Trichocoleus sp. FACHB-46: one gene and its partner. The protein of the gene in region 2 interacts with the protein of the main gene of each other region in a pairwise test. Links are inferred from orthologs where the notes say so. Each region holds a gene or a part of one and is shown on either strand. Other genes may lie near its edges.

Region 1 (7,147 bases), on a different replicon or contig from region 2:
GGAATCTAACCAACGTCCACAGCCTATGGCACAGCAAACCCACTCTACGAGCGCCAAGTTAAATGTTGAGGCGGCAGACCAGGTACAGCAAATTTTGGCTCAAGGCTACCGCTTGGGCATTGAATTTGTGGATGAGCGTCGCTTCCGTACTAACTCCTGGCAATCCTACCCTGCGATTCAAGGCCATGAGTCAGAGGCGATCGCAGCGTTAGAAGCCTGTTTAGCAGAGCATAGTAATGACTACGTTCGGGTAGTTGGCATTGATCCCAAAGCCAAGCGCCGCATGATGGAAACGGTAGTTCAACGCCCAAATGGCAAATCGAGTTAATAATTTGAGTTGCTAGATAGAAAAATTGACGTAACTCGGGCTATAATGATGATCGACTCGGACCCACGCGGCCATAACGCCCAAATCTTGTCAGGACCGGAAGGTAGCAGCAATACGGGATGCTTATAGCAGGCGTGGTCTCCGGGTCTCCTTTGTTTTAAAGGGTACTTACAAACTGCCAGGGGCGATCGCTACATATTACGCTTACCTGAGCTTATAGAGTTTTTCATTTAACAAGCTAAGCTAGCAAGCCAGGCCGTATAGCTATGGGCAGTGATTTCGATTTCTGCTTATCCTAGAAGCATCTGCTTCCAGAGTCTGGATGCTAGAAGTGAAATATAGCAAAACTTCTGGCATGGCTCACTACAATTAAACTCTTAAACTGCTAAGGAGCTGTGGTTGATATGGCTGGATTTGGTGATCTTGTCCAAAAAGCGTTTTACCTAGGAGTCGGACTGGCCTCCTATGCAGGCGAGAAAGCAGGCGGCAAGCTAGGGGAACTACGGGTACAAGCCCAAAAACTAGCAGATGAACTCGTGGCTAAGGGCGAGATGAGCACAGAAGAAGCCCGTCGATTTGTTGACGATATGGTGAATCGAGCCCAGCAACCTGGAGCAACTCCCGCTCCAGAGCCAACAAGCTCGGAACCGCGACGGATCGAAATTCTCTCAGATGATGAAGAGCCAACTAAGGCTGAAACGCAAAATGTAGACAATTTGCGCCAGCAAGTGATGGATTTGCAAGAGGAACTACGGCGGCTAGAGCGAGAGTAGTTGCTGTGTGTAAACAGAATGCTACGGAGTCATCTATCTAAGTTATGATTTTTGATCAGTCTCCCTCACCAATTGCTAAAGCTGAAGTTGGTAGATGGGGGTTTCATCCAGTATGTTGGCGCTGACTACAGACAAGCTCGGCGCAGTCCCCGCTCTCGCTTGCAGATAAGCAACAAATTTATGGAAGATTGGTCAAAAGATTTCTTTACTAGCTTCGAATTAGTAGCTGATGAAGTAGAGCTGTTTTTTTTAGAGGTAAAGCGAGATATTGATGATGCGATTGATATCTTTGCCAAGCTCTCAGAGGAAATCGTAGAACAAGTACAAGGCACGATTTTTAGTGAAGTTGACCAGCGACTTGATGAGCTGACCAGCTCGTTCCTAGAGCTATATTTTGGGTTGGAGAGTTCCGACATAGAATCGATGGAGCCTTTGTTCTACAACGTAGAGCCAATTATCACTAAACATCCTGCTTGCATGGGATGTAGCCATTATCATGGACAAATTTATGGCGGTAATCCCCTAGTCTGTGGCATGCATCCATATGGAGTAGAGACAGAGAAATGCTCTGACTGGGAATCGTTCTAGGGGTTCACTATCTCTACAGCTGAAATCTCAGCGGGATAATAAAGGGAAAAAGTGCCCTACAGGGCCTTGCCCTTGCCCAATATTTAGGGAATGAGTCAAGGCTGTAGTGACGTAATCTTTAGCCATCTTGGTAGCAGATAGTAAATCTTTGCCGTCTGCTAGATTGGCGGCGATCGCAGCTGAGAGAGTGCAGCCAGTGCCGTGGGTGTTTTTTGTGTCAACACTAGAAGTGGTCAAAGTTTCTAGATGCTGGCCATCAAACCAGACATCAACCCCTCGCAGTTCGCCAGCCATGCCCCCGCCTTTGACCAATACTGCTTTAGCTCCTAGCTGATAAATCCGTTGAGCCGCTGCTTGCATGTCATCGAGTGTGACGATTGTCAGACCGCTTAAAAGTTGAGCCTCGTAGCGATTGGGGGTGACGATCACAGCTTGGGGAATTAAGGCATCTCTTAAGGTGGCGATCGCCGAGTCATCGATCAACTGTGCTCCAGTCCGAGACACCATGACTGGATCGACGACCAAATTCTGCAGTCGCAAAAGCTGCACCTGCTGTGCCACCGCTGCGATAATTTCTTGGTTCAGCAGCATCCCCGTCTTAGTCGCTTGCACCCTGATGTCTTGCACCACCGCTTCTATCTGAGCCACGACAGCCGCAGCAGGCAACGCATCAACGCGATTGACTCCTAAAGTATTTTGGGCCGTGATACAAGTGAGCGCACTAGTGCCATGCACTTGATGAAAGGCAAAAGTGCGTAAGTCAGCCTGAATTCCTGCCCCACCACCGCTATCAGAACCCGCGATCGTCAGTGCCACAGGAATCCGTGAATTCCCTGTCAGGGTCATATTAAATCAATCCAAAGTGACGAACTGAAATATCACTGCCTAAGGGCACTCAACTCTTGAGCGAGTCTTTAACGAGTTGGGGGTCTCTCTCTTCTTCTTTGAAGAAACTCAGGAATGTCTGGTTCACCAGGTCTATTTCTCGGTTCGTTGACTGGCGTTTGAGGAGCCTGAGGCGTAATCGGAGGGGTGACACCTCGGCGCAGTGGCGCGACTCTAGCGGGTTGAGCTGCGGGTTGAGCCTCACCCGTAAAACCTGTGGCAATGACCGTGATCCGAATTTCTCCCTGCATGCGCTCGTCGATGACTGCCCCAAAGATGATATTGGCATTGGGATCAACGACTTCATAGATGATTTCGGCAGCAGCATTGACTTCATGGAGCGTTAAGTCAGTGCCGCCCGTGATATTGAAGACTACCCCTTTAGCTCCATCAATGGAGGATTCCAGAAGGGGTGATGAAATAGCTGCCATCGCGGCTTCTCTCGCCCGTGACTTGCCAGAACCAATGCCGATTCCCATCAATGCAGAGCCTGCATCAGCCATCACGGCTCGTACGTCTGCAAAATCCACGTTAACCAAACCAGGGATGGTAATGATGTCCGAAATTCCCTGCACCCCTTGGCGCAAAATATCATCGGCGACTCGGAATGCCTCTTGAACCGGAGTCTGCTCGGAGATCACTGACAATAATTTGTCGTTGGGAATAACGATCAGGGTGTCTACTCGGCTTTGTAGGGCTGCGATGCCTTCATCTGCTTGGCTGGTGCGTCGTCGGCCTTCAAAGGTAAACGGACGAGTGACGACTCCTACCGTTAAAGCGCCAACTTCCTTAGCAATCTCAGCCACAATCGGAGCTGCGCCAGTTCCGGTGCCCCCGCCCATGCCAGCGGTGATGAACACTAAGTCAGAATTTTCTAGGGCTGCTGCAATTTCATCGCGGGACTCTTCCGCTGCTTTCTGCCCGATCGCTGGATTACCACCTGCACCTAGACCACGAGTCAATTTTTGGCCAACTTGTAAATGCTTGGGAGCCATTGCCTGAGCTAGAGCTTGAGCATCCGTATTAACGGACCAAAACTCAACTCCTGATACGTCGCTGGCAATCATGCGATTGACTGCGTTGCCACCCCCTCCACCAACGCCAATTACTTTGATTTTGGCAACACTACTGGGGACAATCCCATCCATCCGAGATTCTTCTAGCACAACTTTTGCGTCGCGAGATTGATTAAACCGAACTGTAGAGTTGCTAAACGGGTTTTTGGCAGTATCTGCCACTGAGAAAGAGGATTGCTCTTCTGCGTGGGAGCCTTCGGTGATAGAGCCCAATTTACTATTAGATGTACTATTAGATGTCATTGGATCGGGGATGGCTTATAAACAACTTTTTAATTCTGGGCAGCGCTGGGCAACTCTAGTTAACTATAGGGTAAGTCGATTGAAAAACCAATGATAGCATTAGGCTCCCACCCATCTTTAATCTGATTTGATCTGACTGATCAGCAGCATTCCTAAAGATAGTTATCGCTGACTTATTACCTACAGGTGGCAAGCTCAATCAGTACTATCCGTATTAGATTTTACCGAGTTATTGGCCTTCTGCATTTGAATTGAGGGAGCATCTGGATTTTGTAGATCAACATAAGCAACTTGCTTGGGATTCAGCTTGTCTGAGAGTTTTCGTAGCTGATCCATCGCTTGGATTTGCTCAGCAAATCTAGAACTATAAGAGCCGAAATGAAAGATTCCTAACTCAGTTTTAAGGACTATATTGCTTGGGTCACGCCAGTCAATTTCTGTGACTTTAACAGGGCTTTGGCTAACTGATTGATACAGCTCAGCCCACTGCGATCGCTTCTGTTCTTGATAGCCAACAATTTTGAGAGTTGGCAACTGGAACGATTGATCAAAGGAAGTATAGCTCTCAATGGGAATCCAGACACCATTCGCATCCAGAAATCCCACATTTGAGAGACCTATTGCTGGTTTTGTCTCTTTGTCTTTAACAGCTTCAGCGTTAGGGAGATCGGAGATCATGGCGACGGGATAGCGTTCTTTGACCTGCACAATCAGTCTGGGGGGGAATAGCTGACGTGCTACAGTGGCGTCCTCGATCGGCGCTTTTGATTCTAGCTGGGCTGCGATCGCTTGAGGTTCAAGTTGCAGCAACGATTGAGGATAAGCCATTGGCAATAAAGACTGAATGGCTTGAGACGAGAGAAACCGATTACCTGCGATCGCAACTTGTTCGGGTTGGCGAATCACCCAACCTGGCAAGGTGATCACCCAAGCGAGTCCTCCCGCCAGACCGCTGACTGCTATAGTGCGCCAACTGGTTTGCAAGGCTTTCAAGCGTCGTTCTTGGCGGAGCTTCTGGCGTCTTTGCGCGAGTTCGTTTTGAGAGACTGCTGAAATACTAGTCATCGGCACCTCTCAATTCGCAAAATGAAGAGTATGTAGGGACGGGGGAAGATGCATAAGTTTGCGAGTGCAGCGAGGAATGGGCAATTGGGTGAAGAGCGGACTGGTTACCAAACCATCAACTGAATTGACGAGGAATTGACTGTGATTGCAACCAACCCTGTAGAAGTTTAATCGCTACTGGCTTAATTTGCGATCGCTAGAGCCAAATCTAAGAGGGGATCGCTCCTAGTAGAGGAGGAATTGGCCACTCGTTGCCCTAGGTTGCCAGATTTAGCATGCAGCGCGGCAAATTCCAAGAATTTTACTAGCTTTTATAAAATACGTTGGGGCGATCGCCGGAGTCGCGAGGCGCTAAACAGCTAGGAGTAGCTAGCAAGTTCTTGTTGCAGATGTCTACCCCAATTCGCTGCTAATGTGACATCCGTGAAAGGGATGCGAATGGGCTGGGCTGGGTTAGGTAAAGAAAATTCTAGAAAAATACTACGACCTTTTTGTGGCAATGCGTTTAAGTCTACTGCTTGGTCGTCCACTAGTAGGCGAATGGCTTGAACTTCCTTAAGTGAAAAAGCAGCTAAATTAATCGGGCCGCGACGGGTGGGTTGCCCCCAAGTGAGGTCACTGCCCTGCTGTCCTAGAACGGCGTAAATATCGTATTTAGCTCGCTCAAATTGCTCAGCCCAGCGGCGGTAAGCTTCTACTTTTTGATACTCGTTCCAGCCTGCCCAAGCGAGCCAAATAAAGACGCCTAGCAAGGGTAGCCACAAAAGACCTCTTTCCATAATCGAATTTAGAGATAATCCAGAAAAATTATCAGTCCGTAACTATCCTGCAATATTACCGCTACCCCCTAGTGCGTGAGCTATGGTTGAAGGCAACGAGCTGTAGTGATGAGTTTCTATGAGAAGGCTGGGGCTGGTGGGCTTGTTTTTGGCGGGGCTAATGTTAGCGATCGCCAGCTTTAAAGGATTGGCAGCAAACGGAACCTACGAATCGATTGTGCTGGATTTTCGCGAGGATATTCCAGCGGTGCAAATTCAACAACAGTTGGATGCGATCGCGCAGCAGTATCAAGTGAAGCCTCGGTTAAATAGCGAGTTTTCCGAGGGCGATCATCTTTATATTGTGGAAGGAAATTCTCGACTTCTACAAGCGCTACAGAAATCTAAACTGGCTAAGTCTACCGAAGCGATCGAGCCGAACTATATTTATCGAGCCTTTTTCACCCCTGACGACCCCGAATACAGCAAGCAATGGAACCTCAGAAGCATTAATGCGGAAGCTGCTTGGGATGAAACTAAGGGCAGTGGGGTCACCGTCGCCGTAATTGATACGGGAGTTAGCCGGGTACCTGACCTCAAAGATACCCAGTTTGTGGAAGGCTACGACTTTGTCAGCGACCGCAGTGATGCTAGTGATGACAACGGTCATGGTACTCACGTCGCAGGCACGATCGCTCAATCCACTAACAATGGTTATGGTGTAGCGGGAGTTGCTTATGAAGCAAACCTGATGCCTTTGAAGGTTTTGAGTGCAGCGGGTGGCGGCACAGTGGCCGATATTGCCGAAGCAATTAAGTTTGCCGCAGACCACGATGCTGATGTGATCAATATGAGCTTGGGGGGTGGCGGCGAAAGTGAAGTCATGCAAGAAGCGATCGCCTATGCGCATGACAAAGGCGTGGTGATCATCGCTGCCGCAGGCAACGCCAATCAAAACTCAGCTTCTTACCCCGCTCGCTACCCACATGTGATTGGAGTTTCCGCTTTAGGCCCGACAGGTGAAAAAGCCATCTACTCCAACTATGGGGCAGGTGTAGATATCGCAGCCCCCGGTGGCCAAACCCAAGGTGAAGACAGCACAGGCGGCATTCTGCAAAATACCATTGATGCAGAAACGGGCGAACCGATCTTTGCGGCTTTCCAAGGCACTAGTATGGCTGCTCCTCATGTGGCTGGTGTAGCAGCGCTGATCAAAGCGTCTGGGGTACAAGAACCCGATGCCATTCGGAATGTACTTTTGGAGTCGGCCCGCGCCGTCACAGATGACGGTCTCAACTACTATGGGGCAGGTCACTTAGATGCTGCCAATGCTGTGAAACTGGCAATGCGAGGGCAAATCACCTTCCGCGATTTCTTCCGCTGGCTGCGGGATAATGGCTATCTCAACCCCCGTTTTTGGATTGATGGCGG
Region 2 (7,147 bases):
TGAGCTTGCCGAGCCTTTACGCCGGAAAGTTCAGCAAGACCCCGTTTTACAAAACTATTTTGCTAATCTATCGGCTAACCCCAGCGATCGCCGCCCCAGTGCAACCCAACGTATCGCTTTACTAGCAAGGCTGCTAGCCATTGAGCCTCGCCTGCTAGATATTATGCAAGCTATTACTCGGCCAGATGATCCTGACTTTGAGCGCTACTTTATCTCCTCTCACCTCGATTACCTGAGCGAAGCAAAAGCTCGATTGGCTGAATTGGATGCGCTCCCAGGCCCAGTTTATACGGTGGGTTTGTCAGTTGGGGGTGCTGTCGCTCTAGGTCTTGCTGCGACTCGTCCCGATCGCATCGATCGCGTTGTGGCTTATGCTCCTCTCCTCAAAGTTGATGGAGAAGAACATCGGCAGTATGTGAATATGGCAGGTCCGCTGGATATCAAAGAACTAGGTTGGGACCCTAATCTGCAATTCCCTGTGGGAGCGCTAACGGCAGCCGATCGCTTTGGCAGCTCCTTTGTCCTGAACTCCAAGCAAACTCGTACCTTACAAAATATCCCCACCTTCTTAGTGCTGACTGAGAACGAGGATGCGGCTGATGTGGAGACGAACCAAACTTTCTTTCAGGAAATCGGTGGTAATCACCAAGGGCATTACTCTTACCTATACCCAGCTCAAGACTTAGTGCCTCACCCAATGGTGGACCCTACTGAGGTAAGCCAGAATATGAGTAATCGTTTCTGGCAAAGTCTTTACCAGGAGACATTCCGTTTCCTGACGCAGGGTAAGGTGAACTTAGATAATATGAGTAATCTAGAACAAGCGTCTGATCTGCCTCTCGTACCCGCTGTTCAATAGACTGGATTAATCTGCGTAACTACATAGGGCCACACAGCACCTACTTGACTAACTCTATTTTGATGGCATACTTCCTTGGCTAAATAGCTGAGGAAGTTTTGTTGATTGGGCTTATGGTTTTAGCTTGAGGTACCTGAATTATTTAGTAGATAACAAGGTGATTAAGGTCGAAAAGCTATACCTGAGCTGATAGGAAACGCGATCGCCCTAAATTGAAAACTCAGCTCATTGACGAAAAGTATAGTAGGATACAAAATAATTGCGCGTATCAACAAAAATAGACGAAGGTTAATTTTGCTAACCTTTCGTTGTCTTGTTATTCGATGTATAAAATTTTTTGATAGCAGAAGCAGCCTAAAAGGCATGACAACTTATGTTTTAATCAACTAAAGTGAAGAAGTGTATCGGCTTGTAGCCCTCAGGTAACCTTTATGACAGGTGTTGTACCCGCAAGTTTGCATCTCTACGAGTTATATCGGAGTCAAACAGGGCTTTCCGTTCCATCTTCATCAGGGCTGACAGTATTTTGCGACTTTGATGGTCCCATTATTGATGTTTCAGAGCGCTACTACAGTACCTATCAACTAGGACTCGCCGACACTCAAGCGACTTACCAAGCTCAAGGAACTACCTTACCCATTCAGCTACTCAGTAAAGAACAGTTCTGGCAGATGAAACAAGATCGCGTGCCAGATGTAGAGATCGCAATGCGCTCTGGACTCGTTCAGCAATCACAAATTGATGTGTTTTTACAGCGAGTTGGCCAAATCGTAAATCAGCCGACCCTGCTTCAAAAGGATCGGCTGCAGCCGGGAGTGCGCTGGGCACTCAAATTACTGCATACAAAAGGTATTAGGCTGGTTTTAGTGACGCTACGATGCCAACAGCAAGCGACTCAGATCTTGCAAGAATATGGTTTGGCAGATTTGTTTAGCGGTATTTATGGCGCTGATAACGACCAAGCGGCTTACCAAAACTACGCTGACTACAAAACTCAGTTGTTAGTTAAAGCTGCGCTGGAGCAAGGGTTGCGCGGTGACTTGGCTCAGTCATCCTGGATGATTGGAGATACCGAGGCCGATATTTTGGCTGGACAAGCGTTAAAGATTCCCACGATCGCCTTGACTTGTGGGATTCGCAGCAGACGTTATGTAGAGCGATTGCAACCCACCTGTATCCTCAGCGATCTCGTATCTGCAGTGCAGCATGTCGTAACTTGCTACCATCTAGTCCAAGCCTGAAATCATACAAGCTGAGAATTGTAGGTTTAAGGTTGTTCTAGCAGACCCATATGCTCCCACCAGCGGTTGAGAGGGAAGTAAACGACGGGAGCCCAAAGACTACTCAAAATTGCTGAACTCAAAGCAGTGCGCTGGTGGTATGTCCAGATTTCGGCCAGTGTCCGCATGGCTTGAACCGATGCGCCATCAAACTTTTGCAGACTAAATTGAATGGCAATCACAGTTTCTGCTAAGACAGCCATACCAAAAACAATCAGTGCCACAGAGATAAAGTCTTCTTCGATGTATCGCTGCTTCTGTAGACGAGCCGTTAACACACCCACTACTATCAAACTTAAAACATGAGTGGGATGAGGAGCCGTCATACCATCTTGCAGGAGCCCTAAGACTAATCCAGCGATCGCTCCTTGAAACACAGTCCGCTTAACGCTCCAAGCCACGACCCAGATTAGCAGCCAATTAGGACCAATGCCTGCTAGTTCCAGACCTGGAAAGCGTAGAGGCAGAGCCAGTAGGCATAAAAGCACAGAGACGACTGTTACAGTCCAATTTAAAAGCGAGCGATGATAAGCAGAACCTTTCAGCAGGTTTTTGAAGGAATCATTCCTCATGGGATATTCGACTTTGGAGTTGCGGGCGTAGAATTTTGAAGTTCGGCTTGGGTAGGATAAACGATTACCCATTCCAAGTAACTGATAGGGGCAGATAGCTCAATCACTGCTTCAGGCGCAGGGCTTTTATTCAGGTTGACTGACTCAACTCGCCCCACTGGCATACCGGATGGAAAAAGCTGACTGAATGTGGAAGTAGAAATCACATCGCCACGCCGCACATCTGGAACTTTATCAAAGAATTCCATCACTGCTCGGTTACCTGCTTGGCCTCGCATGAAACCCGTGTAGCGGCTGCGACTTACAACCACGCCGACTCGGCTAGTGGGATCACTAATGAGCAGAACGCGACTAGTATGAGGAGTGCTGCTGACAATCCGCCCGACCAAGCCTCCAGGCCCAGCGACCACATGACCTACCTGTAGGCCATCTTTGCTACCCCGACCCAAGGTAACTTGTTGCCACCAATGGTCGGCGCTACGCCCAATTACCGGAGCAGCAATTCCCTTTTGAGGTGTAGCAGAGGCATAACCGAGTAAATCTTGAAGCTTTTGATTTTGGCTTTCTAGCTCCACTAAGCGCTGCTGGAGTTCTAGAACCCGCGCGTTGGCAATTTGCTCTTCGGGGTTCGGAGCGCCTTGGAAAGGGCGAGTCAGACCTTGATAAACTTCTAGAATTGCCGCTCCCTGGGTTTCTCGCACTACCCAAGCTGTACTGAGGGTAAGACCCACCAGCAACATTCTTACGCCATATCGATCCCACCAGCGACGCAGTGTATACATGCAATCTAAACTATCTTGGTTTGAACTTACTTTCTAGGAATCCTTAGCTTGCTGAAATGGTTTCCTTGGCTGAAGGCAGGTTAGTGCTTAAGGCAAAGGAAGGCTAACAAATGCGATCGCCCAGCAGTGATAGCAGATTTAAGGGCCTCGTAAGATTTGCAGGGCAACGCTGGGCCTAGGGGGTTGCTCAAATTGAGTCTAGGGCCTGAAGAACTCAATCCCAGGAGACCCAAGTAGACTAAGGCAGAGCAATACCGCTCTCCAAACTAGGGAAGTGCGCGATCGTCTAAGGCCACCGGACTTAGGCGATCGCCAGCCCTGAAACACATCAATTTGATGTTGTTACATATGGCGAGAGCGACCGCTGAATACTCGTTCTAGCTGCTTGAAGTTCTCTAACACCCGACCTGTGCCTAATACAACACAGCTCAGGGGATCGGCAGCAACGTGAACTACAATGCCAGTTTCGTGACTAATCAGGGTATCAATGCCTTTTAATAGGGCACCTCCTCCAGCCAACATGATCCCGCGGTCAATAATATCCGCTGCCAGTTCAGGGGGAGTGCGCTCTAAGGTACGCTTAACAGCCTCAACAATCACTAATAGAGGCTCAGACATACTTTCGCGAATTTCTGGCCCCTTGATCGTAACGGTGCGAGGCAATCCAGAGAGTAAATGCAGACCCCGAACTTCCATCATGGCTTCATCAACTTCGTTGGTGGGGTAAGCGGAACCGATGCGGATCTTAATTTCCTCCGCTGTGCGTTCCCCAATTACCAAGTTATGAACTTTCTTCATGTACTGAGTGATTGATTCACTCAGCTCATCACCCGCGACTCGAACAGATTCACTCAGAACTGTTCCTTGTAAGCTTAAAACTGCGACTTCAGTGGTGCCGCCACCAATATCGATAATCATGTTACCGGTAGGTTCTGCCACAGGCAGTCCCGCTCCGATCGCGGCGGCAACTGGCTCATCAATCAGGTAAACTTCACGGGCACCCGCTTGAGAAGCTGCTTCCATGACCGCCCGACGTTCTACCCCTGTAACCCCACTAGGAATGCCAATGACGATCCGGGGTGAAACCAGCGTGCGGCCTTCATGCACCCGCCGAATAAAATGCTTCAACATCAGTTCTGCGGTGTCGAAGTCGGCAATCACACCATCCCGCAGGGGACGCAGAGCAACTACATTCCCAGGGGTCCGTCCCAGCATTTTTTTGGCATCTTCTCCGACCGCCAAAGGAATCCGGTCATCTTGGTCAATCGCCACCACCGAAGGTTCTTGGAGAACGATGCCTTTACCTGATACATAAACTAGTGTGTTCGCGGTACCGAGGTCGATACCCATGTCCCGAGATAAGGAAAAACGACTGAAAAGACCCACTAGTTTCTACGCCCCTAAACGAAATGCTGCTGCGCCTGAATACAATGTAGCCGAGGTGGATTTTATTACGTTTTTTATCCTGAGTCTAGTTAGATTCAGGTTAACTGTAAATCCCATTAATTACGCTAAGTTTGACGAATCTTTAGTCACATTCCTAGGAGTGGAGGCTGAAATCAGGATGAATTTTGAATTTATCTGATCTTGATAACTTTTATCTTAACGACTATTTGTGCTCTCACTAACAAATCTACAACCTTTATTGGGTGATAAATTGAGGCTCATGAGGCTCAAGATTAGTAAAAGCGCTAAAATTTTTGAACCACTTGTTCAGCTACTAGAAAGAGCGCGATCTCAAAACCAGTCATCAACCATGAAGCGGCGATCGCGACTAGAAAACATTCGATATACTATAGGTACGCTTGTACTAACTGTTGTAATCATAATCCTATGAGTCTTAACGTTGTCACTTTGGTCGGTCGGGTAGGCGGAGATCCAGATGTCAAATTTTTTGAATCGGGTAGCGTAGTTTGTAATTTGACCCTAGCAGTGGACCGACGGACCCGTAATAATGACCAGCCAGACTGGTTCAATTTGGAGTTGTGGGGCAAAACAGCACAAGTAGCGGCTGACTATGTGCGTAAAGGCAGCTTGATCGGCGTGAGCGGGGCGCTCAAGTTTGAGTCTTGGCAAGATCGCAATACAGGTGCAACACGTTCTAAGCCTGTAATTCGCGTCGATCGCCTAGAACTGCTAGGTTCCAAGCGAGACAATGACGCTGGTTCTATGAACAATTACGGCGGCGATGACGAGTTTTAGCGGAGTTGCCAGAGTCTTGCACCTGAGCTTTTGATTGTGTGTAACTGTGATGGGTAGGGGCAGGTCTTGTACCTGCCCTTTTATGTTGGGGCAGCTGCTCAGAAGCCCCTAGGAAGTCACCCACGAGAGGTGCCCTTAATACCGAATCTCTAGGGTGACGCTGGCATCAATTTCTTGCTCGCCACCCACTACAGGCGTATCAGCCATTTCAGCTCGCTGCAATTTAGAGAAGGCCATGACGGGGCGAGGGGGGGGAGTGCTGGCTCCGTTGACCTGGATACTGACGATTTCCTGGGCCGTGAAGTTGAGCGCTTCCAAAACAGCGTTGGCTTGCTGTTGGGCATCCTGGGTGGCTTCGCGTAGCGCTTGTTTTTGGGCAGCGGCGATCGCGGGGTCTGGAGCCACAAAACTCACACCGTTGACTCGCGTCGCTCCTGCTTTGACTGCGTCATCAATAATGGTGCCTGCTCGTTGTGTATCAACCCGAAAGCTGACGGTATTGGTAGCAATGTAGCCGACTAAGCGTTGCGTGTTGTTCTCGTAACTGTAGTTGGGGTTGAGGGTGATGCCTGTAGTTTGCAGTTTCTCCACATTGCGTGCCTTGAGCAATGCCACGACTGCCGAAGAGCGCTTGGCGGCTTCCTGCTGCACAGCTTCTGCGGTTTTGCCTTGCACTTCTACGCCTAGCTCAACTTGAGTCAAGGTGGTAGGAATTGTTTCGATGCCACGGCCAGTGACGGTAAGGGTTCTTAGCATTCTCTCTGCGGCTCTCTCTTGAGCGAGAACAGGATTGGCAAAAGTGAGGCTCAGTATTCCTAGGGCGATTGGTAAGGCTGTCCAGCGCTGCCAGGAACGGGATGGCCAAGAGCGCGATGGGCGATGGGACATCTGGGCTTGGTACATAAAATGGTTTCTCCTCACGATCGCAAGTATGGGGAATAAATGGCTTTGATGTTCCTAATCTGTCATCCCCAGTGGTACAAAGTCTGATTGGTTACATTTTTAGAAACTTACAGACTTGGTAACAGAGGAAAGCGATCGCGATGGCTTATTGGTTGTTGAAGAGTGAACCCCCAGTTTATAGCTATGCAGACTTGGAGCGAGATGGCCGCACGATTTGGGATGGGGTGAACAATAATCTAGCGTTGAAGCACATCCGCACCATGCAGCCGGGAGACTTAGCGCTGATTTACCACACAGGCGACGAGCGCAGCGCAGCGGGCATTGCTGAGGTGGTGAGTGAGCCTTATGCAGACCCCGCCTTAGCTGACCCGAAACGAGCCGTGGTGGATGTGAAAGCCGTGCGATCGCTGCCGCAACCTGTGACTTTGGCGCAAATTAAGCAAGACAGCAGCTTTGAAGGCTTTGATCTATTGCGGATTAGTCGGCTTTCAGTGGTGCCCGTTTCGCCTGAACATTGGCAACGAATTCTGCAACTGGCAGGGGAGTCCT

What was found. The genes of interacting proteins can lie anywhere in the genome.
Region 1: the proteins of H6F72_RS05365 (region 2) and ftsZ interact in binary tests that used the Escherichia coli proteins (3 or more experiments, as listed by UniProt). The link is inferred for Trichocoleus sp. FACHB-46 from one-to-one orthologs.

The regions. Positions count from the first base shown.
Region 1 is NZ_JACJOD010000006.1:554,848-561,994, forward strand. The notes cover bases 1,664-4,469. They hold ftsZ (cell division protein FtsZ), read right to left. Parts: upstream 3,723-4,469; coding sequence 2,604-3,722; downstream 1,664-2,603. Other genes in these bases: H6F72_RS02785 (hypothetical protein), read left to right, coding at 1,664-1,689; thiD (bifunctional hydroxymethylpyrimidine kinase/phosphomethylpyrimidine kinase), read right to left, coding at 1,717-2,535; H6F72_RS02800 (cell division protein FtsQ/DivIB), read right to left, coding at 4,089-4,469. Also shown: H6F72_RS02770 (ribulose bisphosphate carboxylase small subunit), read left to right, coding at 1-328; H6F72_RS02780 (phasin family protein), read left to right, coding at 733-1,101; more of H6F72_RS02785, read left to right, coding at 1,282-1,663; more of H6F72_RS02800, read right to left, coding at 4,470-4,958; H6F72_RS02805 (hypothetical protein), read right to left, coding at 5,318-5,737; H6F72_RS02810 (S8 family peptidase), read left to right, coding at 5,856-7,147. UniProt on the Escherichia coli protein: Essential cell division protein that forms a contractile ring structure (Z ring) at the future cell division site. The regulation of the ring assembly controls the timing and the location of cell division.
Region 2 is NZ_JACJOD010000008.1:127,999-135,145, forward strand. The notes cover bases 2,840-5,645. They hold H6F72_RS05365 (rod shape-determining protein), read right to left. Parts: upstream 4,844-5,645; coding sequence 3,836-4,843; downstream 2,840-3,835. Other genes in these bases: mreC (rod shape-determining protein MreC), read right to left, coding at 2,840-3,493; H6F72_RS05370 (single-stranded DNA-binding protein), read left to right, coding at 5,327-5,645. Also shown: H6F72_RS05345 (carboxylesterase), read left to right, coding at 1-859; H6F72_RS05350 (HAD family hydrolase), read left to right, coding at 1,291-2,100; rod shape-determining protein MreD, read right to left, coding at 2,127-2,711; more of mreC, read right to left, coding at 2,708-2,839; more of H6F72_RS05370, read left to right, coding at 5,646-5,695; H6F72_RS05375 (SIMPL domain-containing protein), read right to left, coding at 5,831-6,598; H6F72_RS05380 (EVE domain-containing protein), read left to right, coding at 6,739-7,147. UniProt on the Escherichia coli protein: Forms membrane-associated dynamic filaments that are essential for cell shape determination. Acts by regulating cell wall synthesis and cell elongation, and thus cell shape.